2 regions of the Burkholderia oklahomensis C6786 genome follow, and region 2 is predicted to be linked to the other one. Evidence: riboswitches for the same ligand, from Rfam matches in the RefSeq annotation. Region 2 holds a riboswitch; the other holds the start of a gene.

Region 1 (10,891 bases), 1.0 Mb from region 2:
GCTCGGCGGTCAGGGTGCCCGGGTCTTTCGCCTGCTGTTCGTAGAACAGCGTGATGTCGACGACGTCCTGCGGGACGTCGGTGCTTGCCTGCGCGGACAGCGACAGCACGCCCGCGGGCGGCTGCATCTGGCCCATGCTTTGCGCGCGTGCGGCGGACGGCGCGAGCGCCAGTGCGATCGGCAGCGCCGCCGCGAGCGTGACGGCAACGGCTAGAGCGGATTTTCTCGTCATTGTTGACTCCTTGAGCGTAAGCCCGCACGCAACATGCGGCGTGCGGGGCGCGGACGGACGCCGCGCTTCTTTCGACACGCCCGGCGGATGCGGCACTGCATCCGTCGAGCGCCCATTAGGCCGTCGAAAGCGGGCCGAGGTTCCGGCCGGCGCGGCTTCGCGCGCCGTGTCTGACAATGTTTGACGTGGCCGCCGCGTCACTTCATCAGGCGCGTCGTGATGAAGCGCCATTCGTCCGGCGTGACGGGCGTGATCGACAGCCGGTTGCCCTTCGCGAGCACGCGCATGTCGGCGAGCGCATCGTGCTCGCGCAATGCGGCGAGCGGAACGAGCGGCGTCTTCCTGACGAAGCGCACGTCGACGAGCACCCAGCGCGGCGTTTCCTGCGTCGACTTCGGATCGTGGTATGGACTTTGTGGATCGAACTGCGTCGGATCGGGGTAGGGCGTCGAGCACACCTCCGCGAGCCCCGCGATGCCGGGCTCGGGACAGCTCGAATGGTAGAACAGCACGCCGTCGCCGATCTGCATCGTGTCGCGCATGAAGTTGCGCGCCTGATAGTTGCGCACGCCGGTCCATGGCAGGGTGTGGTCGGAGGCGGCGGCGAGGTCGTCGATGCTCGCCTCGTCCGGTTCGGATTTCATCAGCCAGTAGCGCATGGATCGGAATGACTCGACGCAATGAAAAGGCTGCACAAAAGAAAACGGCATCGGGACTCGCCCGATGCCGTCGAATAGGCCCCCGCCTTGGCCGCTAGGCCGGCATCCTGAACCTGAGGTTCAGAATTGGTCGCAGTTAGCAGCACTTCGGGTACATCAGACAGAGTGACGCGCGCGCCCGTGCTACAAATTTCCGCAACCGTGCACATGGCATTGGTTCAAGGAATATATGACCTTGGCGAACCAGGCAGGGAAGCTGACTTAACTGTTCGAATCACCTTTGGATTCAGCAGCTTGAGCACGATAGATCAAGCGTTGGCCGAACCTGGTGAAACTTGCTTACTGCACCTCGTGCTGTGCGAGCACTGCACCGAGTTGTTCATTCATTTGGCGCATTGTACGCCGGATTTCTTCCGCAGGGAACGCTTCTCCGTGACGCACGCTCTGTTGCAATCTCAGCAACTCCGACGCGAGCGACAGCGCGGCCATCACGGCGATGCGATCGGTGCCGCGCACCGAGCTGTTCGCACGGATCTTCGACATTTCCGCGTCGACGCGTGCGACCGCTTCGAGGAGCGCCGCTTCGGTTTCGGGCGAGCAGGCGAGACGATACACCTGCCCGAGAATCGACACTTCGATCTGCTTGGCGCTCATGCATGTTCTCCGTGGCCCGTCGTGCCTTCGCCTTCAGCGCTCGCCTGCGGCGCGAGCAGGTCGAGCTGGTTTTCTGCATCCGGCACGCTTTTCGTGCGCGGCAATTTTTCGAGGATCGCGTTGAGCTTCACCTGCGCGTCGTCGATCTTCGCCGACAGCGTGTCGCGTTCCGCCGCGAGCGCGTTGCGCTCGTCGCGTAGTTGCTCGAGTTCCGCGCGCAGCGTTTCCACTTCCGTGCGCAATTGCGCGACCTGCTCCTCGAGCGCGAGCCGTTCCGCTTGATGGCGTTGATTCAGCGCGATCAGGCGGCCGATGTTTTGAGATAGGGTTTCGAGTTCGTTGAGCATCTGCTGCGTCCTCTAAAGACCGGACATTTTAGCGCGGAATAACCGAGATTCCGATATCTGTAACGTTTCTAGACGTAACACCCCCGCTTCTCGCCGCGAAATCGTCTTCGTCGTTCGTTGATGCCGATCTGTTTATCGGCATGCGCGACGATTTTCGTGCGCTGCGTCGTCGCGGTTCCTTGACGCTGCCGCGCGCGCGCTCCTAAACTGGCGCCGCCTCGGTGCTCGCGCGCTTCGCGCGCGGTTAAACGGGAAGCAGGGCGCGACGTCCGCCAGGACCGAGCCAACCTGCGCTGCCCCCGCAACGGTAAGCGATCGCATCGGTTCCGATGCAAGCCGCACTCTCGATGCGTCGGCCCGGCCTCTTCGGCCGGCCGCCGACGCTGCGCCACTGCGCATCGCGCGGGAAGGCGAGGCGGTGACGTCGTCAGCCCGGATACCGGCCAAGGCGGGGAGACGGGCGCGCCCGCCTCCGTGATGCGGGGCCTGCGGGGAAGCGGGCGCCGTAGTGGCTCAACAGGATGCCTTCATGCGAACCCCCCTCGCCCGCGCAGCGCTCGCCGCTCTGTCCGGGCTGCCGTGCGTCGCGCTCGCGCAAGGCGACGCGCCCGCTTCGTCTTCTTCGTCCGCTTCTTCCGTCTTGCCTGTGTCGTCCGCGGCTTCCGTGTCTTTTGCGTATTCGGCGTCTACAGCGTCTACAGCGTCGGCTTCCGCCGCGCAGCTCGCGCCGATCGTCGTCACCGCGCAGCGCGGGCCGCAGACGCTCGCCGACGCGATTCCGCAAACGACGCTCTTCGACGCGCAGGACATCGCCGACAGCGGCGCGATCGATCTGCCCGGCCTGCTCGCGCTCGCGCCCGGCGCGCAGATCGTGCGCAACGGCGGGCCGGGCGCAAGCGCAAGCCTCTTTCTGCGCGGCGCGCAGCCGACGCAATCGCTCGTGCTGATCGACGGCGTGCGTGTCGATTCGGCGAGCCTCGGGCAGTCGCAGATCAGCCAGCTGCCGCTCGACCAGATCGAGCGCGTCGAAGTGGTGAACGGCAACGTGTCGTCGCTGTATGGGTCCGGTGCCATCGGCGGCGTCGTGCAGGTGTTCACGAAGCGCGGCGGCGATCATCCGCCGCGCTTCGATTTCTCGGCGAGCTACGGCAGCTATCACACGCAGACGCAGAGCGCGGGCGTGTCGGGCCGGCTCGACCAGGACGGCAAGACGACGTTCAGCGTGTCGCTCGCGCGCTTGAAGACCGACGGATTCTCGTCGCTCGATCCCGCGCTCAAGCCGCAGGCGAATCCGGACGCGAACGGCTATCTGAACGAGAGCGCGTCCGCGTCGCTCAGGCACGAGTTTGGCGACAAGTGGAATGCGGGGGTCACGTACTTCCAGGCGAACGGCAAGAACAGCTTCGACAATGCGTACGGCTCGCCGACCGATCTGAACGATCTGTACAGCCGGGTCCAGCAGGTGTCCGCGTTCGCGAACGGCAAGCTCGCCGACTGGTGGACGACGCGCGTGAACGTGTCGAGCGGCAAGGACCGCAGCCAGTCGGCGCTGAACGGCGCGTACACCGACCACTTCGACACCGACAACCGCCAATACACTTGGCAGAACGATTTCACGGTCGCGCGCGGCCACAGGATCCAGGCGGGCTACGAGCGGCTCGACCAGTCGTTCGAATCGAACGTGTTCGCCGCGCCCGGGCGCCACGTGAATTCCGGCTGGCTCGGCTATACCGGACGCATCGGCGACAGCCAGCTCCAGGCGAACGTGCGCCGCGACCAGTACTCCGATTTCGGCGGCGCGAACAGCTACTATCTCGGCTACGGGCTCGACGTCACCGAGCGCTGGAAGGTGTCCGCGAGCTATTCCAGCGCGTTTCGCGCGCCGAGCTTCAACGATCTGTACTATCCGAACGCAGGCAATCCGTCGATCCGGCCCGAGCGCAGCCATTCGATCGAGGCGGCCGTGCAGTATGCGTCGGATGCGGTGGGCGTCGTGCGCGTCACCGCGTTCCAGACGCGCTACGCGAACCTGATCGACTATCGTCCCGCCGCGAGCGGGCCCTACTATGTCGCGCAGAACGTCGGCCGCGCGAAAGTGCAGGGCGTCGAGGGTTCGTGGCAGGGGCATGTCGGCAAGACCGACGTGCGGGTCGCGGCGACGCTGCAGAACCCGATCGACGAAACCGCCGGCCGGGATCTGAACCGGCGCGCGCGGCGCTTCGCGTCGATCTCGGCGAATCGCTCGTTCGGCGGCTGGCGCGTCGGCGGCGAATGGTTCGTGAGCGGATCGCGCGACGATTACGGCAGCCGCCTCGGCGGATACGGGATCGTCAATCTGTCCGCGCGCTACGACATCACGAAGTCGTGGTACGTGAGCGCGCGCATCGACAACCTGTTCGACAAGGACTACGAGCTTGCATATGCGTACAACACGCCGCGCCGCGGCGCCTATGTCACGCTCGGCTGGCGGCAGCGCTGACGGCCGGTCGCGGCGTCGGCGCAGTCCGTGCCGTTCGCGGCGCTCGTGCCTTCGCGCGCGGGAGGCGGCATGAGGGCCGACGCGCGCGGCGCAGGCATGCACGCGGCGCGCGCAGCCGCGATCTGGGTTGCGCTCGCGCTCGTCGCATGCGCGGCGTTCGTCGCGTCGCTCACGCTCGGCAGCGTGCCGATGACGCCGCTCGATGCGCTCGCGGCGCTCGTCCATCGCGCGAGCGCCGATCCGCTCGCGGCCGACATCGTTCGCACGCTGCGGCTGCCGCGCGCGCTCGCCGGCTTCGGCTGCGGCGCGCTCCTCGCGCTCGCGGGCGCGCTCTTGCAGGTGCTGCTGCGCAATCCGCTCGCCGAGCCGTACGTGCTCGGCGTGTCGGGCGGCGCAGCCGCGTTCGCGCTCGTCGCGATGATCGCGGGCGGCGCGTGGTGGATCGTCGATGCGGCCTCGTTCGCCGGCGCGCTCGTGGCGATCGCGTTCGTGCTCGGGCTCGCGCGCCGCGAGCTGTGGCGCGGCGAGCCGCGCGACGCGTCGCCGCGGCTGCTGCTCACGGGCGTCGTGATCTCGGCGGGGTGGTTCGCGCTCATCACGCTGATGCTGTCGATCGCGCCCGAGGAGCGGCTGCGCGGCATCCTGTTCTGGCTGTCGGGCGACTTGAGCGGCGCGGCGTCGCCGTGGTTCGCGCTGGCGGCGCTCGTCGCCGCCGCGCTCGCCGCATTGCCGGTCGCGCCGCAATTGAACGTGCTGCTGCGCGGCGACGCGGCGGCGGCCGCGCTCGGCGTGCCGGTCGCGCGGCTGCGGCTGCGCGTCTATCTGATCGCGTCGCTCGCGGCGGCCGCGGCCGTCACGACGGCGGGCACGATCGGCTTCGTCGGCCTCGTCGTGCCGCATGCGCTGCGGCTCGCGTTCGGCAACGATCAGCGGATGCTCTTGCCCGCGACGATGCTCGCGGGCGGCGCCGGGGTGATGGCCGCGGACTTGCTCGCGCGCACGGCGATCGCGCCCGCGCAATTGCCGGTCGGCGTGATGACCGCGCTGATCGGCGTGCCGCTCTTTCTGTGGATGCTGCTGCGGAGGGCTTCGCGATGACGACGCACGGCGCGCCGACGCCGCGCTCCGCCCGCTACGGCACGCTGCGTCTCGTGCTGAAGGCGGGCGGGCGCACGCTGCTCGACGATTTCACGCACACGTTCTATCCGGGCGAGCTGTGGTGCATCGCCGGGCCGAACGGCGCGGGCAAGACGACGCTGATCACGACGCTCGCGGGGCTCGCGAAGCCCGCGGCCGGACACGTCGAAGCGGACGGCGCGCCGCTCGCCGACTGGCGGCCCGAAGCGCTCGCGCGGCGGCGCGCGCTGATGGCGCAGACGCTGCACGACGCGTTCAGCGCGAGCGTGTTCGACACCGTGCTGCTCGGCCGCTTCCCGCATCTGACCGGCTGGGGCTGGGAGCGTCCCGACGATCGCGCGGCCGCGCACGCGGCGCTCGAGCGGCTCGGACTCGAATCGTTCGCCGCGCGCGACGTGCTGTCGCTGTCGGGCGGCGAGCGGCAGCGCGTCGCGCTTGCCGCCGCGCTGTGCCAGGACGCGCCGCTGCTGCTGCTCGACGAGCCGCTCGCGCACCTGGACCTGCATCATCAGATCGACTGTCTCGCCGCGCTCGCGGATTGGCTGCGCGCGGGCGAGCGCACGGCGATCTTCTCGTGCCACGACCTGAATCTCGCGCGCCGCTTCGCGACGCACGCGCTGCTGCTCGACGGCGACGGCGCGGCGCACGCGGGCCCGGTGCGCGACGTGCTGACGCCCGAGCTCGCGAGCCGCGCGTTCGGCTATCCGCTCGTGCTGATCGAGCGCGACGGCCACGAGGCGCTCGTGCCCGCGTGGCCCGACGCGCGCGGCGGCCGCCACCGCATCACCTGATCGACGCGCATCGCGCGACCTTTTCCATTCACGAGACGAACCGATGACCTCCACCTTCTCTCTGCCGCACATCGACCCGCTCGACGATGCCGAACTGCGCGCGACGCTCGCGCACGTCATCGATCACAAGACGAAGCCGCCCGGCAGTCTCGGCCGCCTCGAAGCGCTCGCGCTGCAGCTCGGCCTGATCCAGCGCACGACCGCGCCGAGCGTCGTGCGTCCCGCGATGATCGTGTTCGCGGGCGACCACGGGATCGCCGCCGAAGGCGTGAGCCCGTATCCGCAGGCGGTGACCGTGCAGATGGCCGCGAACTTCGTCGCGGGCGGCGCGGCGATCAACGCGTTTTCCGGCGTCGCGGGCCTGACGCTCGAGATCGTCGATGCGGGCGTCGCGTCGCCGTTGCCCGAGTCGCCGCTGCTCGTCGGCGCGGCGATCGCGCGCGGCACGCGCAACTTCGCGCACGAGCGCGCGATGTCGCGCGACGAAGCGCTCGCCGCGCTCGCCGCGGGCGCCGCGCGCGTGCGGCATCACGCGGCGCTCGGCACCAACGTGATCGGCTTCGGCGAGATGGGGATCGCGAACACGTCGGCGGCCGCGTGCGTGATGAGCCGCCTGCTGAACGCGCCGCTCGACGCATGCGTCGGGCGCGGCACGGGCCTCGACGACGCGGGCCTCGCGCACAAGCGCGCGGTGCTCGAACGCGCGCTCGCGCGCCACGCCGATGCGATCGAGCCGCTCGACGTGCTCGCGACGTTCGGCGGCTTCGAGATCGCGATGATGGCGGGCGCGTTCATCGAAGCGGCGCGCGCACGGATGACGATTCTCGTCGACGGCTTCATCGCGACGTCGGCGCTCGTCGTCGCCGATGCGCTCGCGCCCGCGGTGCGCGAATACTGCGTGTTCTCGCACGTGTCGAACGAAGCGGGGCATCGGCGCATGCTCGAGCATTTCGGCGGCGAGCCGCTCCTCGCGCTCGACCTGCGGCTCGGCGAAGGCACGGGCGCCGCGCTCGCGCTGCCGCTCGTGCGTGCGGCGGCCGCGTTCGTCAACGAAATGGCGAGCTTCGAGTCGGCGGGCGTCGCGAACCGGGATGCGTGACGCGCGATGAATCCGCTCGCCGAACTGCGCTACTTCGTCGTCGCGCTCGGGTACTTCACGCGCGTGCCGGTGCCGCGCGCGATCAGCGGCGCGGCCGTCGATCTCGCGCACGCGGCGCGCTATTTTCCGCTCGTCGGCGTGTGCGTCGGCGCGCTCGCGGCGGCGGTGCATCTCGCCGCGTCGCGCGTGTGGCCGACGGGCGTCGCGGCGCTGCTGTCGATCGCGGCGACGCTCGTCGCGACGGGCGCGCTGCACGAGGACGGCCTCGCCGACAGCTGCGACGCATTCGGCGGCGGCTACGCGCGCGACGACGTGCTGCGGATCATGCGCGATTCGCGGATCGGCACGTTCGGCGCGGCGGCGCTCGTCGTCGCGCTTGCGCTGAAGTGGCAGACGCTCGCCGCGATGCCGCCGATGCGCGCCGCCTGGACGATGATCGCCGCACATGCGGCGAGCCGCGCGCTTGCCGCGAGCCTGCTCGTCACGCTCGACTACGCGCGCGCCGAAGGCAAGGCGCAGCCGGTCGCCCATCGAATGAGCGCGGGCGCGTTGATGTTCGCGGCCGCGTTCGGCCTGCCGTGGCTGTTCTGGCCGGACTGGCGCGCGGGCGCGCTCGCGCTCGCGGTGACGCTTGCGCTGCGCGTGGGCATCGCGCGCTATCTCGACAGGCGCATCGGCGGCTACACCGGCGATTGTCTCGGCTTCGCGCAGCAGGTATTCGAACTCGCGATCTATCTGGCGATGCTCGGATGGATCTCGTCCTGATTCGCCATCCGGCCGTCGCCGTCGAAGCGGGCGTCTGCTACGGCAGCAGCGACGTGCCGCTCGCGGCCGACGCGGCGGCGGGCGCGGCCGGCATTGCGCGGCGGCTGCGCGCGCTCGGCGCCGTGCGCGCGTCGCGCGTATGGTCGAGCCCGCTCGCGCGCTGCGCCGAGCTCGCGCGCGTGCTGGCCGACGACGCGCGCGCGCCGGTCGAGATCGATCCGCGCTTGAGCGAGATCGATTTCGGCGCGTGGGAGATGAAACGCTGGGATGAGATCGGCCGCGACGCGCTCGATCGATGGAGCGCCGATCTGATGCATGCGCGCGAGCACGGCGGGGAGAGCGCCGCGCAGTTCGTCGCGCGCGTGCGGCCCGCGCTTGCGGCGTTCGCTGCCTCGGAGCGCGCGAGCTGGGTCGTCACGCATGCGGGCGTGATGCGCGCGCTGGCGGCGCAGGCGCTCGACGCATCGCTCGAAACGATGCTCGCGCGGCCGGTCGCGATGGGCGGCGTCGTGTGGTTGCGGCGCGATGAGGGCATCGGCGCATGGCGGCTCGTGCATTGGGACGAATGACGCGCAGGCGGCCGCACGTTCTGTCGTTTCACGATTGAGGCTGGTCGACGAGGGCGAGTGTCGCGCGTTGCGTCGACGGCGGCGGCGGTCTTGACTCGGCTGGGCGATCGCGGCGTGGCTAAGCCTTGTCTTCGTTCCAGTAGTGCAGCGAAGGCGGCATGCGCTTGCTGAATTGCTGGCAGACGTCGTTGCTCATGAGAAATGCCGCCCATGAAATCGCAAACATGGCAAAGAACATCCAATACAGCGCGCTGTGCGCGACCAGCGGGGCCTGCCCTTGAATGGGCGTGAACTGCCCGCCGATGCCCACGATGCACGATACGCCGCTTATCCAACGCGCCAGACGGGCGCGCGATCTTTGCCGGCCAATCTTGTCGTCGTCGACGAGGTCGACCGCCCATATCGGGCCCGCATATTCCGCGCCGGCCGTGCCGAGAATGGGACCTAGAATGCGAGGAATCGGGTTGTGGCCTTCTTCGAATTTCAAGCTGACGACAAAGCCGTGGCCGGGATCGATTCTGTCGAACGTGATGATTTTTTTGCTTTTGTCCCGGTTGAAAAATCGGTCGTTCGTCAGTTTGACACCGATCGCATTGAGGCTCTCGGCGATCTCGATATCGGTGATCGGCGCGGACGGGATCAACTGAACGATGAGCGGCTTCTTTCTGGACAGATCCTCTGCGAGAATCGGTTGCTGGCCGCTATTCCAGAAGAATATTTTTGCTTGGTTGGCTTCGATGCCTTCCGCCGATTTTTTTGACGCTTTTTTCCATCGAGATCGAAGCCATGCGTGCGCGGTCGATTTTTGCGGTTTGATGTTCGGCTTCCACACGCTGTACTGGGCGCGCTTTGGCGCGCCGTTGGTTCTCCATTTGGTCAAGTAGTTCCTGGACTCTATGAGAATGAAGGAGAACACGGCCGACGCGATATTTAGAATCAACTTGCTTTCGAATTCGGTCATTTGCGAACGGTATGAAGATCGGGAAGCTTGGGATTATGCTTGCCGACCTTGGTCAGAGGGAGCGGAGCGGCGCAGCGTGGACGTGAGGAGACGCTATTCGCATTTTCATGAACGGCCCAAACGCGCGGACAAGGGATGCGTACACCACGTAGCTGTCCGTGAGCTTGTCGTAACGAGTGGAGACTCGATGAAAGTGCTCGATACGGCTGTGGAAGCGCTCGATCACGCTGCGGGCTCAACGCATCGCCTCGAGAAACCGGAGATCGCTGGCGGCCTGCCGCCCTTGATCGCCTTCCTTGTCAGGCAAGGTTGCTTCGACCTTCTTCCATACATCGTCTCTCGGCAGCGTTCGAATCGTTCTGTCCCGCATACGCAAAAAAACAGGATGTGAACGCAAATTTTAAATGTGAATGGAGCCCCCCGCAAACGAAACTCGCCTCCTCATGCGTCCCCAGTTATGAAGCATGAAATCGCCTTTGATTATTGTGATATTCGAAATGGATTATTTCGTTTGAGATGCGGGTGAAAATCATCTACTGTTCTGAGGGCGGCTTGTCGTTCAACCGCAAAGCTTGGGTGATGGATGGTTTGTGTGAGATTGCGGCGAGGAATGTCGCGCATGAGTTGTATCCTTGAGTGGTGTTGAAATAAGAATAACTTCTGAGAGGAAATGAAAATATTTTAACGAGGGCCGCCATGGATGATATTCAAAAATCCATCTATGAATTTGATGTTAATGGTTACGTTGTCGTCAAAAATGCGCTGGACTCGAGATTGATTACCGAGATCAATGACTTCTGGCAAGAAAATCTTTTAGGCCATTATTTGCATGATGTGAATTTAAATTGGTCTCGGAATTGGCGGGCAATGGTAGATATTGAGCCGGTTTACCTCATTCTCGATCGCTTGTTCTCTTCAAGATTTCGCTTGGATCATATTTTTTGCGCGGATGAGAATTTTGTTAGCGCTGGTGGAAGAATGCATCATCAATCGGATATGTTTGAGGAGGGGGTGTTTTATTTTGTGAAAAACAACAAGATATTCAATGGATTGACGGGTGTTCTGTATGCGCTATCCGATATGGACTCTAATGTCAGTCACTTCTGCTGCATTCCCGCATCGCATCGGGCAAATTTCGTGGTTCCCGATGAGTATCGCAATCCAAACTTCAATCCGTTGATTAAGCATATATTTCTTG
Region 2 (10,891 bases):
CCTGCGTCCGGTGCTCGCGTCGCTCGGGCCGCTCCTCGATACGATCCAGCGCGCGACCGGCTTGTCCGACAGCGCGGCGAGCCTGCTGACGACCGTGCCGATCCTGCTGATGGGCGCGGGCGCGCTGAGCGCGCCATGGCTCGCGCGGCGCGCCGGCGTGCGCGCGGGCGTGTGGCTCGGCGTCGCGCTGATCGGGCTCGCGTGCGCGGCGCGCGCCGCGGCGAGCACGCCCGCCGTGCTGCTTGCTTCCGCGCTCTGCGCGGGGCTCGGCATCGCGGCCGTGCAGGCGCTCCTGCCCGCCTTCATCAAGGCCGAATTCGCCGCGCGCGCGGGCAGCGTGATGGGCTTCTATTCGACGTCGATCATGGGCGGCGCCGTATTCGCGAGCGTCGCGACGCCATTTGCCGCGCACGCGATCGGCTGGACGCTCGCGCTCGCCGGCTGGGCGTTGCCCGCCGTCGCGGCCGCGATGCTGTGGCCGCCCGCCACGCGCGCGGCGGCCCGCGACGCGCATGCGCGCCCGGCCGCGCGGCGCACGCACGGCGCGCGCGCCTGGCTGCTCGCCGCTTTCTTCGGCCTCGGCACGGGCGCCTACACGCTCGTGCTTGCGTGGCTGCCGCCCTATTACGTGTCGCTCGGCTGGTCGCCCGAAGCGGCGGGCGGCCTGCTCGGCGGCGTGACGCTCGCCGAGGTCGTCGCGGGGCTCACCGTGTCGACGTTCATCGATCGCCTGCCGGATCGCCGCCCCGCGCTCTTCGCCGCGATCGCGTCGCTGTTCGCCGGCTTGATTGCGCTGATCGCGGCGCCGCTCGATTTCGCATTGCCCGCGTCGCTGCTGATCGGCCTCGGCATCGGCGCACTGTTCCCGCTGCCGCTGATCGTCGCGCTCGATCACGCGCCGAGCGCGGCCGAGGCCGGCGCGCTCGCCGGATTCGTCCAGGGAATCGGCTACCTGATCGCGGGCCTCTTCCCGTTCGTCGCGGGCGTGATCCGGCAGAACGTCGCCGATCTGTCGCCGGCGTGGGGCTTCATGGCCGCCGTGTGCGCCGTGATGGCAGCGATGGCCGCGCGCTTCGCGCCGCTGCGGCTCGCCGTCGCGCGAAGCGGCGCGTGATTTGATTTGCGTGCTTCGCGAGACGCGGTGCGTATGCCGTGCGTTTTCCGGCGTCTCGCGTCAAATCGTCAAGTCGTCCATGTCCGTCATGCTTGTCGCGTCGCCGGCGACGGCCGCAGTGGCGGCGGTCGGATCGAGGCCGCCGTGGCGGCACGATTTCGGCGGGATCCGGCGATTCGATTCGCCGACGCGGCGACCAGCACGCGATTGCCGGCTCGACTGCCGGCGCGGGGCACTGCGCCGCTTCGGGCGCAACGACGCGTGCGTCACGACTCGCATCCCGCTTCGCCGGCGCAATCATCGACCGCGAATGGCGCCCGTTCCTCGCTTCCGTGAGCTACGCTGCATGACATGGATCGGCGCGGACATGTCGCGTCAGAAGGCAGGTTCTCGCGTCGCCGGATCGCGCGCCGACGATCGCATGCGATGCGCGATCCCGGGATCCGCCGCGCAGCGTGCGCTTTCCTTCACGCGCCGAATTTCGCGAGCCGACCTCGGCGCATTGGCGCGTCGCCGGTGCGCGCCGCTCCAGATCCGATCCGGAACTCGTTCCGAGCGTCACGGTCCCTATTGAACTTCATGCCCCTATCGAACCGATCCGGCCAAGGAAATTCCCATGATGTCGACTCGACTCCGTCATCTCGTCGCGACCGCGCTCGTGCTGTCCGCCGGTGCGTTCGCCGCGCCTGCCGGCGCGGCGTCCGACGTCGCGTGCCGGCCGGACGAGACGATGCCGAAGCGGCAGTTCCGCGGCACGTGGATTGCGTCGGTGATCAACATCGACTGGCCGTCCCGCCCGGGCCTCGCCGTCGCCGATCAGCAGGCCGAGCTGCGCGCCTGGCTCGACGACGCGGTCCGCATGAACCGCAACGCGGTGATCCTGCAGATCCGTCCGACCGCGGACGCGTTCTGGCCGTCGCCGTTCGAGCCGTGGTCGAAGTATCTGACGGGCACGCAGGGTGGCGATCCGGGCTACGATCCGCTCGCGTTCGCCGTGGCCGAAGCGCATCGGCGCAATCTCGAGCTGCATGCGTGGTTCAATCCATATCGCATCGCGATGGACGGGCGCATCGACGCGCTCGTTCCCACGCACCCGGCCCGCCAGCATCCGGACTGGGTCGTCCGCTACGGCGGCAAGCTGTACTACAACCCGGGCGTCCCGGCCGTGCGCGCGTTCGTCGTCGACGCGATCATGGATGCGGTCGGCCGCTACGATGTCGACGGCGTTCATCTCGACGACTACTTCTATCCGTATCCGGTCAAGGGCGAGACGTTCGACGATGCGTCGGCTTACGCGCAATACGGCGCCGGCTTTCCGACGCTCGCCGACTGGCGCCGCGACAACGTCGACCGCCTCGTCGAGACGCTCGCGCGGCGCATCAAGGCCGCGAAGCCGTGGGTGAAATTCGGGATCTCGCCGTTCGCGGTCTGGCGCAATGCGGCGACCGATCCGGAGGGCTCGCCGACCTCGGCCGCCGTGCAGACCTACGACGACCTGTACGCGGACACGCGCCGATGGCTGCGCGAGCGCTGGATCGATTACGTCGTCCCGCAGGTGTATTGGGCGCAAGGCTTCGCGCCCGCCGATTACGACAAGGTCGTGTCGTGGTGGGCGAACGAGGCGCGCGGCGGCGACGTGCACCTGTACATCGGGCAGGCGGCGTACAAGGTCGGCACGTCGAATCAATCGCCGGGCTGGTCGGAGCCCGCCGAATTGAGCAACCACCTGGCGTTCAATCGCACCGTCCCCGAGGTGAAGGGCGACATCTACTTTTCCGCGAAGGACGTGCGCGCGGACCGTCTCGGCGCGACGACGCTCGTCAATCGCACGTGGTATTCGCGTCCCGCGCTCGTGCCGGCGATGCGCGCGATCGACGCGTCTTCGCCGCCGCCCGCGAAGGATCTTCGCGCGGAGCGGACGCCGGACGGCGTGCGGCTCCGATGGACGCCGCGTTCGAACGGCGCGACGTCGTACGCGATCTATCGCCACGAGCCGGGTCGGCACGACATGTGCGCCGACCACGACGCGCGCCATTTGCTGGCGACGGTTCGGGGAACCGAATATGTCGACATCACCGCGCGCGCCGATCGCGAATACCGTTACGCGGTCACCGCGCTCGATCGTCTGTGGAACGAAAGCGAGCCGATCGACATCGTCACGCCGGCCGCGGCGGCGCACTGACGCGACCGCTCGGACGCGCCGACAACGAAGCGCCGCGCAGACGGTCGCAAACGGCCCGACGCATCGGCGCCGGAAGCGGCGTGCGGCGTCGGAGGCCGGCGGCACGGTTCGACAAAAGGCGCCGCGAATCGCCCCGCTCCGCCGACGCCCCGCTCCGCCGACGCCCCGTCCGCCGGGCCTTGAACGTCGCACACCGACATCGACGCGCGCGCCGGCGCATGCACGCCGCTGGAGAAACACTCGATCCCTTCGCGTTCGCACGCGTCCCCGACGCGCCCGCATCGACGCATGCGCCGGCACGCGCCGCCCGAAGCGGCCGTCAACCCTTCGCGTAGAGCGTCGACTCGTCGAAGCCCTTTGCGTCGAGCACGCGCCCGATCAGGATCAGTGCGGTGCGCTCGATCGGCGTGCCGGCGACCTTGTCGACGATATCGGCGAGCGTGCCCGTCACGCGCGCCTCGTCGGGCCAGCTCGCGCGGTAGATCACCGCGATCGGGCAGTCGGTGCCGTAATGCGGCAGCACATCGGCGACGATCCGCGCGAGATGCCGCACGCCGAGATGGATCGCGAGCGTCGCGCGGTGCGCGGCGAGGCTCGTCAGCGTCTCGCCTTCGGGCATCGTCGTCTTGCCCGCGTAGCGCGTGAGGATCACGGTCTGCGCGACGCCCGGCAGCGTCAGCTCGACGCCGAGCGCCGCCGCGCACGCGGCCGTCGCGGTCACGCCGGGCACGATCTCGTAAGGAATCCCGAGCGCGGCGAGCCGGCGGATCTGCTCGCCGATCGCGCCGTACAGCGACGGGTCGCCGGAATGCACGCGCGCGACGTCCTGCCCTTTCGCGTGCGCCTGCGCGAGCAGCGCGACGATCGCGTCGAGATCGAGCTCCGCCGTGTTCACCACCTGTTCGGCGCGATGGCCGTCGAGCACCGCGGCCGGCACGAGCGAGCCCGCGTACAGGATCACCGGGCAATTGCGCACGAGGCGCTGGCCCTTCACCGTGATCAGCTCGGGGTCGCCCGGACCCGCGCCGATGAAGTACACCGTCATTCAATGCTCCGTCATTCGATGATTCGTTTCGAGGATGCGATGGGCGCGCCGCGCATCATGCGCCGCGCGCCGTGCGTATCGGCGGGCGCATTGCTTCGGCGAAGCGGACATTCGCGTTCGCCGGGTGCCGCGGCCATTGCCCGTATCGCGACCCGCGCGCTGCGCGGCGGTTCGTGCGCCGGATCGTCCGCGTGCAGTCGCCGTCCCGGCGTCGCGCGCCGACGCAATCGCGCTGAGCACGCCGCTCGTCGCAGCGCGTGAAATGCACGCGGCGCATGGCCGTTCGCGTTCGATCATCGTCCCGGCGTCTCGCTTCGATGCAACTGCACCGAATACGCCGCTCGTCGCAACGCGAGAAATCCGCACGGTGCACGGCCCTTCCCGGTCGGCGCGTCGCGCCGATCTCTCGCTCGAAAGCAAATGCACACGCGGTTCATCACGACGCGCGAAACGCACGAAACGCGCGCAGCGCGTCGGCGAGCGCGGCCGTGTCGCCGAATTCGCGATCCGCATCGGGCAGCGCCGGCCGCTCGACCATCACGACCGGAACACTCCGCTCGCGCGCGACGTCGAGCTTCGCTTCCGTCGCCGCGCCGCCGCTGTTCTTGCTGACGACGACGTCGATCCCGGCAGTCGCGAAGAGCGCGCGCTCGCCGTCGACCGTAAACGGCCCGCGTGCGGCGAGCACGTGCGCGCGCGCGTTGCCCGGATGCGCGTCGAGGCAGCGCACGATCCAGTGCTGATGCGGCGGGATGTCGTCGAGATGCGCGAGCGGCTCGCGCCCGAGCGTGAAAAGCGGCCGCGCGAACGGCGCGATCGCGGCGGCGACGCCGTCCCAATCGGCGACGCCGCGCCAGTCGTCGCCCGGCTGCGGCCGCCATGGCGCGCGGCGCAGCGCCCAGTGCCGGACGCCGGCCGCGCGGCACGCGGCGGCCGCGTTCGCGCTGATCCGCGCGGCGAACGGATGCGTCGCGTCGACGACGAGCGCGATCGCGTGCTCGCGCAGATAGCGCGCGAGCCCGTCGGCGCCGCCGAAGCCGCCGACGCGCACGCCGCATGCGAGATCGTCCGGCACCTTGCCGAGGCCGGCGAGGCTGTATACGTCGCTCGGCGCGAGCGTGCGCGCGACGCGCAGCGCGTCGCCCGTGCCGCCGAGCAGCAGCACGCGGCGCGCGCTCATGGCGCGACGCCGACGATGCGGCCCTCGCGGTCGATCGCGAGCGCCTCGACTTCGACCCCGTCGGGCACGATGTCGCGCGCGACGCGACGCACGTGCGCGCAGACGACGTCGCCGAGCGGCACGTGGTGCGCGAGCGCGAGCGCCAACGCCTGCTGGCTCGTGTTCGCCGCGCGGATCTCGTGCCGCAGCACGGCGCTCGCGCCGGCTTCGCCCGCCCACTCGGCGAGCAGCGGCAAGTCGATGCTCGAATGGCGGCTGTGCAGATCGAGGTGGCCCGCCGCAAGCTTGCTCAGCTTGCCGAAGCCGCCGCACAGCGTGAGCCGCTCGACGGGCGCGCGGCGCAGGTACTTGAGCACCGCGCCCGCGAAATCGCCCATTTCGATCAGCGCGATGTCGGGGAGGCCGTAGCGCGCGCGCACCGCGTCCTCGCTCGCGTTGCCGGTGCACGCGGCGATGTGCCGCACGCCGTTCGCCCGCGCGACGTCGATCCCCTGATGAATCGACGCGATGTACGCGGAGCACGAGAACGGCCGCACGATGCCCGTCGTGCCGAGGATCGACAATCCGCCGACGATCCCGAGACGCGGATTCATCGTCTTCAACGCGAGCGCTGCGCCGCCTTCCACGCCGATCTCGACGTCGAAGCCGCCCGCGTAGCCATGCTCGGCCGCGAGCGCGACGAGGTGCTCGGTCATCATCCGGCGCGGCACCGGGTTGATCGCCGGCTCGCCGACCGGGATCGTGAGCCCCGCCCGCGTGACCGTGCCGACGCCCGGCCCCGCGCGAAAACGCACGCCAGGCTCGTGGACGAGCTGCACGCGCGCGAACACGAGCGCGCCGTGCGTGACGTCGGGATCATCGCCCGCGTCCTTGATCGTGCCCGCCTCGGCACCGCCGTCGTCGGTCGCGCGGCAGAACTCGAGCCGCATCGCGACGTGCTGCCCCTTCGGCAGCACGATCTCGACCATGTCGCTCGCGTGCCCGCTCAACAGCAGGCGCGCGGCCGCGAGCGACGTCGCGGTCGCGCAGCTGCCCGTCGTGTAGCCGAAGCGCAGCGGCGCCCGCTGCTCGGGCGTTTCGTCGCGCATCATCCGCGCTCCGGCTGCCTATCGTGCAGCTCGCGCGGCTTGCGCGCGTCGTACAGCGTGACGGGCAGCGCCTGCCGCCATGCGTCGAAGCCGCCGAGCGGCTGCGCGTGCGCGACCGACACGCGCGTGAGCGTGCCGCCGTGCCGCTCGCGCCATGCGACGAGCGAGGCTTCGCCTTGCAGCGTGACCGCGTGCGCGACGAAGCGGCCGCCCGGCTTCAGGCCTGCCCAGCACGCGTCGAGCACGCCGTCGCGGCTCACGCCGCCGCCGACGAACACCGCGTCGGGCGCGGGCAGGCCCGCGAGCGCGTCGGGCGCGCGGCCCGCGACGAGTTCGAGCGCGGGCACGCCGAGCGCGTCGCGGTTGTGCTCGATGAAGCGCTGCCGGTCCGGGTGCGCTTCGATCGCGATCGTCCTGCAAGTCGGATGTGCGCGCATCCATTCGATGCCGATCGACCCGCAGCCCGCGCCGACGTCCCACAGCAATTCGCCCGGCGCGGGCGCGAGCCGGGCGAGCGCGAGCGCGCGCAGATCGCGTTTCGTGAGCTGGCCGTCGTGGCGGTACGCGTCGTCGGGCAAGCCGGGCGTGAGCGCGAGACGCGGCGCGTCGTCGCACGCGCGGCATTCGATCGCGACGAGATTGAGCGCCGCCGTGCGCGCGTCGCCCCATGCTTGCGCACGCGCGTCGATGCGCCGCTCGAGCGGGCCGCCGAGATGCTCGAACACGCTGAGCGCGCTCGGCCCGAAGCCGCGTGCGACGAGCGCGCCCGCGATCGCGGCGGGCGTCGCGCCGTCGGCGCTCAGCACGAACAGGCGCCGGCCCGGATACAGATGCCGGTGGAGCGACGCGAGCGGCCGGCCGACGAGCGACACCGCGTCGACGTCCTGCAGCGCCCAGCCGACGCGCGCGGCCGCGAGCGACAGCGACGACGGCGCGGGCAGTACGCGCCATTCGTGCGGCGCGAGCGTGCGTACGAGCGTCGCGCCGACGCCGAACAGCATCGGATCGCCGCTCGCGAGCACGCACGCGCGCGCGGGACGGCGCGCGAGAAGCGGCGCGAGATCGAACGGCTTCGGCCACGGTGCGCGCTCGGCCCCATGCCGCGCCGGCAGCATCGCGAGATGACGCTCGCCGCCCATCACCACCGCCGCCTCCGCGAGCGCGCGCCGCGCGCTCTTGCCGAGCCCCGCGTATCCGTCGTCGCCGATGCCCACCACCGTCAACCACGCGGTCATCCGTCGTACTCCATCGTGTTCCTGTCGATCCTGAAAGCGTCGCCCGCGCGCCGCGCATCCTGCGCGCGGGCGTGGCGAAAAAAGGCATAATACAGCGTCCGTCGACCGGCGCCCTACGGGGCCCAAGAGGGAACGCAGGGCGCGCCGCGCCGCTGCGGCTGCCCCCGCAACTGTGAGTAGCGAGTCCGCATCCGATCCACGCCACTGGCCACGCCGCCCACTCGCGGCCGCCGGGAAGGCCCGCTGCGGATGACGACCTGCCAGCCAGGAGACCTGCCGGGACGTTTCGTTCGTGCCAGCCAACATCGGGCGGGGTGTACCGATGCCGTAGCCCGCCGCCCGTGCGCATTCGCGCGGAACGGCCGGCTCGGGCCGTCGCGCGACGCTTGATCCGGAGCGCCGTTGAATCCTTCCGCCGCCGTTTTTTCATCCGACGCCGCCCGCGCCGCGAGCGCGTGCCCGGGGCTCGTGCGCATCGTCGCCGCGCGCGACGGCGGCCTGTGCCGGATCAAGCTGCCGGGCGGCGCGCTCGCCGCCGCGCAGGCGCGTGCGGTCGCGGCCGTCGCGCGCGCGTTCGGCTCGGGCGTGATCGAAGCGACCAATCGCGCGAACCTGCAATTGCGCGGCGTGACGGCCGGCAGCGAGGCGCGCGTCAGCCGCGCCCTGATCGATGCGGGGCTCGGGCCGCTGACGGAAGGCTTGCCGGCGGCGTCGCTCGACGCATGCGTCGCCGCGCGCGACGACGTGCGCAACCTGATGCTGAGCCCGACGGCCGGCCGCGATCCGCACGCGCTCATCGACAGCGCCGCGCTCGCGGCCCGCCTCCTCGACATGCTGCAGACGCAGCCGTGCTGCGCCGCGCTGTCGCCGAAATTCTCCGTGCTGCTCGACTGCGGCGAGCGGCTCGCCGCGCTCGATCATCCGCACGACATCTGGCTGTCCGCGCTGCGCGACGCGCAAGGCGCAACGTGGCTCGCGATCGGCCTGGCGGGCTGCCCGCCCGTCGAGGGCGAGCCGGCCGCGCCGCATGCCGGCGCGCTCGCCGCCGTCGCGCCGGCGCAGGCGGTCGAATGCGTGCGCGCGCTCGTGACGGGCTTCGTCGCGCTCGCGCCGGCCGGCGCGACGCGCATGCGTGATCTGCTCGCGACGTGCGCGCCCGATGCATTCCTTTCGCACGCCGAAGCGCGGCTGCCGTTCACGCTGCGGCGCGGCGCGGATCTCGCCGACTGGCGGCGCGCGCGCGCCGATGCGGCGCTGCGTTTCGGCATCCACCCCGAGCGGGACCCGGCGCGCCGCGTCGTCGGCGCGCAGCCGCCGCTCGGCCGGCTCGATGCCGCGACGCTCGAAGCGCTCGCCGCGCTCGCCGATACGCACGGCGACGGCACGCTCCGGATCACGCCGTGGCAAGGCGTGATGCTGCCGGGCGTCGCGTGCGATGCCGCTTGCGACGCCCTCGCGCGCATCGCCGCACTCGGCTTCGTGTGCGACGCGTCGGCGCCGCTCGCGCACGTCGTCGCGTGCGCGGGCTCGACGGGCTGCGCGCGTTCGCCCGCCGACACGAAAGCCGACGCGCACGCGCTCGCCGCGCGGCTTGCCGCGCCCGCCGACGTGCACTTGACCGGCTGCGCGCGCTCGTGCGCATTGCCGCACGCGGCCGCGCACACGCTCGTCGCGACCGCGGCGGGCCGCTACGACCTCTATCGGCGCGACGGCGCGACGGGCTTCGGCCGCGCCGTCGCGCGCCAACTGACGATCGACCAGGCCGCCGCCGCGCTATCGCGCGACGCGCGGCCCATTCAGGATGACATTGATGCTTGACTACCTTCGCGACGGCGACGCGATCTACCGCGAATCGTTCGCGACGATCCGTGCGGAAGCCGATCTGACGGGCGTGCCGCCCGACCTCGAAAAACTCGCGGTGCGCGTGATCCACGCGTGCGGGATGGTCGACATCGTTCGCGACCTGCGGTTTTCCGAGGGCGCGGGCGCGGCGGGCCGCGCGGCGCTGAAAGCCGGCGCGCCGATCCTCTGCGACGCGCGGATGGTCGCCGAAGGCGTCACGCGCGCGCGGCTGCCCGCCGCGAACCCGGTGCTCTGCACGCTCGGCGAGCCCGACGTGCCGCGGCTCGCGCGCGAGATCGGCAACACGCGCTCGGCGGCGGCGCTCGAGCTGTGGCGCCCGCACCTCGCGGGCAGCGTCGTCGCGATCGGCAACGCGCCGACCGCGCTCTTCCATCTGCTCGACATGATCGACGCGGGCGCGCCCCGCCCCGCGCTGATCCTCGGCTTCCCGGTCGGCTTCGTCGGCGCGGCCGAATCGAAGGCGCTCCTCGCGGCCGACAGCCGCGGCGTGCCGTTCGTCGCGGTCGCCGGCCGCCGCGGCGGCAGCGCGATGGTCGCCGCCGCCGTCAACGCGCTCGCTTCGGAGGCCGAATGACGCGCAAGACCGGCCGCCTCTACGGGCTCGGCGTCGGGCCGGGCGACCCCGAGCTCCTGACGCTGAAGGCGCTGCGCGTGCTGCAGGCGGCGCCCGTCGTCGCGTATTTCGTCGCGAAGGGCAAGAAAGGCAACGCGTTCAGCATCGTCGAAGCGCATCTGAGCGACGCGCAAACGCACATGCCGCTCGCCTACCCGGTGACGACCGAAGCGCTGCCGCCGCCGCTCTGCTACGAAACCGTGATCGCGGACTTCTATGACACGGCCGCCGAGCACGTCGCCGCGCATCTCGACGCGGGCCGCGACGTCGCGGTGATCTGCGAAGGCGATCCTTTCTTCTACGGCTCGTACATGTACCTGCACGACCGGCTCGCGCCGCGCTACGACGCCGAAGTCGTGCCGGGCGTGTGCTCGATGCTGGGCGGCGCGGCGGTGCTCGGCGTGCCGCTCGTCTACCGGAATCAGAGCCTATCGGTGCTGTCCGGCGTGCTGCCCGAGGACGCGCTGCGCGAGCGTCTCGCGAAGGCCGATGCGGCCGTCGTGATGAAGCTCGGCCGCAACTTCGACAAGGTGCGCCGCGTGCTCGATCAGCTCGGGCTCGCGCATCGCGC

The links. A riboswitch is a leader RNA that binds a small molecule or an ion and turns the genes downstream of it on or off. The one in region 2 is predicted to bind cobalamin.
Region 1: it holds a riboswitch for cobalamin, as region 2 does, so the genes downstream of both, BG90_RS03015 (TonB-dependent receptor domain-containing protein) here and cobG (precorrin-3B synthase) in region 2, are expected to answer to the same signal.

Annotation. Positions count from the first base shown of each region.
Region 1 covers NZ_CP009555.1:674,308-685,198, reverse strand. The annotation lists gene BG90_RS03035 (SIMPL domain-containing protein) at 1-232, opposite strand, end outside; gene BG90_RS03030 (EVE domain-containing protein) at 430-891, opposite strand; RNA gene ssrS (6S RNA) at 967-1,148, opposite strand; gene BG90_RS03025 (cell division protein ZapA) at 1,231-1,545, opposite strand; gene BG90_RS03020 (ATPase) at 1,542-1,892, opposite strand; cobalamin riboswitch at 2,095-2,354, shown strand; gene BG90_RS03015 (TonB-dependent receptor domain-containing protein) at 2,422-4,371, shown strand; gene BG90_RS03010 (FecCD family ABC transporter permease) at 4,468-5,469, shown strand; gene BG90_RS03005 (ABC transporter ATP-binding protein) at 5,466-6,299, shown strand; gene cobT (nicotinate-nucleotide--dimethylbenzimidazole phosphoribosyltransferase) at 6,343-7,398, shown strand; gene BG90_RS02995 (adenosylcobinamide-GDP ribazoletransferase) at 7,405-8,163, shown strand; gene cobC (alpha-ribazole phosphatase) at 8,148-8,732, shown strand; gene BG90_RS36375 (hypothetical protein) at 8,851-9,693, opposite strand; partial or broken gene BG90_RS37140 (hypothetical protein) at 9,746-9,925, opposite strand; gene BG90_RS34590 (hypothetical protein) at 9,881-10,084, shown strand; gene BG90_RS31675 (phytanoyl-CoA dioxygenase family protein) at 10,390-10,891, shown strand, end outside.
Region 2 covers NZ_CP009555.1:3,794,397-3,805,287, forward strand. The annotation lists gene BG90_RS16910 (MFS transporter) at 1-1,114, shown strand, start outside; gene BG90_RS16920 (glycoside hydrolase family 10-like protein) at 1,731-3,296, shown strand; gene cobM (precorrin-4 C(11)-methyltransferase) at 3,616-4,341, opposite strand; gene BG90_RS16935 (cobalt-precorrin-6A reductase) at 4,778-5,521, opposite strand; gene BG90_RS16940 (cobalt-precorrin-5B (C(1))-methyltransferase) at 5,518-6,612, opposite strand; gene BG90_RS16945 (bifunctional cobalt-precorrin-7 (C(5))-methyltransferase/cobalt-precorrin-6B (C(15))-methyltransferase) at 6,609-7,844, opposite strand; cobalamin riboswitch at 7,934-8,139, shown strand; gene cobG (precorrin-3B synthase) at 8,247-9,662, shown strand; gene BG90_RS16955 (precorrin-8X methylmutase) at 9,655-10,281, shown strand; gene BG90_RS16960 (precorrin-2 C(20)-methyltransferase) at 10,278-10,891, shown strand, end outside.